One region of the Paenibacillus sp. J22P165 genome, then DNA from elsewhere that is predicted to be linked to it. Evidence: riboswitches for the same ligand, from Rfam matches in the RefSeq annotation. Region 1 holds a riboswitch; the other holds the start of a gene.

Evidence for each region. A riboswitch is a leader RNA that binds a small molecule or an ion and turns the genes downstream of it on or off. The one in region 1 is predicted to bind cyclic di-GMP.
Region 2: linked by a shared signal. The riboswitch ahead of AC58QM_RS31815 (GGDEF domain-containing protein) and the one ahead of AC58QM_RS08990 (hypothetical protein) in region 1 are both predicted to bind cyclic di-GMP.

The regions. Positions count from the first base shown of each region.
Region 1 is NZ_JCAUAP010000003.1:291,658-293,862, forward strand. Features, by position in the region: gene AC58QM_RS08985 (exopolyphosphatase) at 1-551, opposite strand, end outside; gene AC58QM_RS08990 (hypothetical protein) at 700-1,005, opposite strand; cyclic di-GMP riboswitch class I at 1,125-1,218, opposite strand; gene AC58QM_RS08995 (MDR family MFS transporter) at 1,334-2,205, opposite strand, start outside.
Region 2 is NZ_JCAUAP010000018.1:99,791-101,995, reverse strand. Features, by position in the region: gene AC58QM_RS31825 (methyl-accepting chemotaxis protein) at 1-21, shown strand, start outside; gene AC58QM_RS31820 (LuxR C-terminal-related transcriptional regulator) at 377-682, shown strand; cyclic di-GMP riboswitch class I at 744-840, shown strand; gene AC58QM_RS31815 (GGDEF domain-containing protein) at 1,148-2,008, shown strand.

The DNA of each region.
Region 1 (2,205 bases):
CGAGATACACGTTCCTTAACATCTGGCAGCTCCATAATTTCGCTTATGGTTTTCGTGGCACAATGAGCAACAAGATCCTCCATTAACTGATAATTGCTGATCCGATAATCCCGATAACGTCCAAGTCCTGTACGAGCATCCATAATAAAAGAAAGTAAATCCCAACCGCTCGGGTTCAAAATATCTTCTTTGCTGAACTGAGCAGAGTCTGCCTTGTCCACACCTTGCATAATATCGTCAATATCTCCGAAAGTTTCTTTGCCACCATAGTAATCATAGACTACCCGCGCAGCGCTTGGCGCGATCCGCGTTTCGCCTTTAAACGTTACGGATTCACCTAACCGTGTCAGCTCACTTGTATGATGATCAAACCATAATCCGCAGCCTGGGACATACGGCACATTGGCCAAAATATCCTGCTCATTCACTTCAATAAGACCGTCCTGCATATCTTTGGGATGGACGAACTTCATTTCATCCACCATGTTTAATTGTTTGAAGAGCATCGCGCATACTAAACCATCGAAATCGGAACGTGTGATCAATCTCATGCCATGCATCCCCTTTTGAGATAGTTCTTAAGAACTACGAATTATGATGATCATATTATATCAGCTAGTGTCGATATGTGACAATGAGAAAATCACTTGCCATCCTCATGTCTTCATTTTGAAATGAACAAAAAAAAGAACGATTCACCTAGATAGGTTGAACCGCTCTCAATTTGGAGGACAGGCATTGAAATAGTCTAGTTAAAAAACCTTCGATTTGAGCCATTGGGGGCATTTTCACTGACAGCTTAACTTCGCCTTTCCAGTAGAAAATGAGAATGCTATTGTTTCTTCCATGAAACATTTCGACATCCCAACAAGCTTCGTTCAAGGCATATTCTTCTCGGTTAATCATGAGTTTAGGTCCATCCGTGGATGGCACCAAACGTGCAACATGGTTACCGCATAATGATGTTACTTTTTGTTCCTCCTGCAATTGCTCTTCCGATTTCATGCCGCTAGGGCCTCCTTTGTTCAACTTGTTCCATTGGTTTTCATTTGCTTCGCTATGACAGAGAAAAAACCCCACCGTAGTGAACCGACTAGAGGGGTTCTAATGTGAATTCCCAATCGTTCGGCGGCTGGCTGGCTGCTTGTCCTTTTCAGGAGAAGTAAAGCCCCTGTAGCTTTGCGTCGCTGGCTTTCGCCAGCTTTGCCTTTATCGAGATGACGTACAGAAACTAATTAGATGAAGCGATAACACGAGACATCCTATACTCTCAAGGATAAGGGATGACGATTTGAATTCGAATAGTTCGGAGGAACTATTTTTACGAAATCCATCAAAATGTTTGCATTTTCGACGATATTTTTACCGAATTATGACGTTTTGTGCCTTTCCAATAGAAAATGGACCCCAGCAAAGATAAAATTGCGATTGCAAGGAAGAGCGTTTGACCTCCATAGGACACCAGTAAGAAACCGCCAATCCATGGCCCCATAAAATGACCGAGGTTCGTTAACGTTTGAGCACCGTAGTAAGTTCCACGCATATTTTCCGGCGCAAGCTTATCGATTAACATGTTCGCTGCTGGATAATTTAGAATTTCACCGAATGTGAAAATAGCCATTGAAATAATGAGCCAAATGAGTGTGTGTGAGAAAGCAAAACCGACATCCCCTAAAGCGAACATCAGATTCCCTACGACAATCGCTGTTAATGGCGAATACTTCTCCGCCCATTTCCCAAGCGGTATCTGCATAACAATAACGACAATGGCATTGGCGCTCATGAGAATCGCAAACATTTTGACACCATCAGCAAAATCCCTCTGCAGGTACTGCGACAACGTGACCATAACTTGAGAGTAGCCAATTGCCCCAATAATGCCCCCGACAATGTACAGACGGAAGGTCACATCCTTACGAATGACTCCCCATGCAGAACTGAAAGTCACAATCGCTTTCTTCTCGCCTTCAATTTTCTTAATGCCGAACTTGATAAGTAGAGCGTACAATGTGATGCCATAAATTAAATAGATAATACCCGTTAGCAAGAAAGGCAAAGCACCATTCATTGTTGCAAAGAAGGCTCCCAGTAATGGACCTACTGCCACACCGATGTTAATGGCCATGTACCGAAGTGAAAATACCTGCCGCCTCTTGGATAGCTCTGTAAGATCTGCCATTAAGGCTTGCGACACAGGCTCATAGA
Region 2 (2,205 bases), on a different contig from region 1:
CAAGAACAATTTACTTCTTAAGTTTATAAAAGGACCTACAATCGAACCGATGAGTAATTTAGTGTAGTATCAAAAGTATATAGTCGATTTTTTCAGCCACCAGTCAACGATCCTCTCTCAGAGCTCTTCCAGTACATGTCGCTCCATCGATCAACTAGATTAGCACCATTCCAAATAACACCTGTCAGCTTGTATTTCTAACCGCAATAATATCATAGTTTCCGTGACATATTTTTATTCTTAAAGATTATAGAGAGATGTCTTTGCCCGTTTAACCTTTGGCGGGCTTATTTGTCTGCGTAATAGCCCCTATAAAGGGATTGATATTTGCGGTTTCACTTCTGATTTCAAACACATACTTCCTATTATAAGGAGAATGAATCTAGCGATGACATTAAACCAATTGATTGTAGAGTCCCCTGTGTTTAATGCGTACTTCAATACGTTTAAGGAACGTTTTTGTCTCACTCGGAGGGAGAATGAGGTATTACGCTTGTTGACAGTTTGTGGAGGCAATAATAGAGAGCTAAGTGAACAACTCCATATTACTGAAAAAACTCTGAATAATCATATTGCTAATATTAAGTTAAAAACCAGAACACATTCCATTCGTGAGCTTCAAGCACTTATTTATCGAGACTCTTTAGTCCTGCTTCTCGTCAATATTTATTTTCATCGATGATCTCAGGTACGAATGATAATAGAGTTATATACATATGCAAAATTACCTACTAACAAGCAATAATGAACAAAGGCAAATCCATCGAAAGGTGGAGACGCAAAGCCACAGGTCTAAGCTAGGAGATGCATTTCTCCTGGTATGATAGCTGGGTTACCTTTAAAGGCTTGTTTTTTTGCCTGAAAAAAGGAATGAAATAATTCTATATTATTTAGTTGCATAAAAAATAGTATGTAAATAAGGAGATGTACATGTGTGCAAATAACATTCCAATTCTACACAAATACAATTTGTATTATCTTGCTAATAGTAATGCTAGTAATAGTTTTAAGACTATATCGACTAAGAAAAAAACAAGTGTATTTGATACTAACATTCGGCCTGATATTATCAGTGGTATATGAAGTCCTTGAAATTACCTCGTTAGGATCCAGATCACTACTACACATTGCTAGTGCCATCATGTTCATGAATTTAAATATTGGCATATACGCTACATACCTTAAAAAGATAAAACGAAGGATCATTTATTATCTGGCAGCTGCGATTTTCACCCCACTTTTGCTCTTACTAACCAGTTCTTTCAAAGCTGAATTATCACTTTCCATAATTGAACTTGCCGCTGTATGTATCTCCTGGTTACTTATCAGCCCTTATATAGATGAGAAAATTAAACACCGAGTATCATTAATAATCTATTCTTTTATTGTTGTGGGAAACGCTGAAACAAACCTATGGCAATCAGAAAAATGGATCCTAATTACAAGCGATATTCTACCGGTTATTTACTATTTTATACTGTTCTTAATTCTAATGGAACGTTTCGTAACTATGTTTCAAAGTGTTGTGAGCTCTTCATTATTAGATGGGCTAACTGGACTGTACAATCGTAAAGCTATCAGCGCCAAGATTAAGCAATGTGTGGAAAAAGGGGAATGTGCGATCGTATTCACGGATATTGATAATTTCAAGCAGCTCAATGATACCTTTGGCCATCATGCTGGGGATGCTGCATTAAAGACCGTCGCTGAAATTTTACAAGAAGAGACGGATGAAATTGGTTTTCCAGGGCGCTTTGGAGGTGAAGAACTCATTGCTATTATTGATGATAAAGATACTATCTCGCGTATTGAAGAGTGGGCAGAGAACTTCCGTTCTAGAGTAGAGAGAGAGAGTAATGTCACTTTAAGTATAGGATTCAGCATATCCCGCAATGGTGTAAGCCCAGAGAAGCTACTCGAGCAAGCTGATCTAGGCATGTATTCCGCTAAACGGACGGGTAAGAATAAAATTGTTGCATATAAAGACGGACTGGACGGCGAGTATTAAAAATGAATGTAATTTATATAGTCATAACAATAAATGTTGCATTACTGATTTTCAAACGTGCGCCGCAGCATCATCTTGAAGTCACCGAGAACTCAATTGAACTAGCCCTTTAGTAACAAAGATCGGCCTTACGAGATGAATCGTAGGGCTTTTATTTTTCTATACGATAACAATGGAAGAATGAGTGGAATATGGAT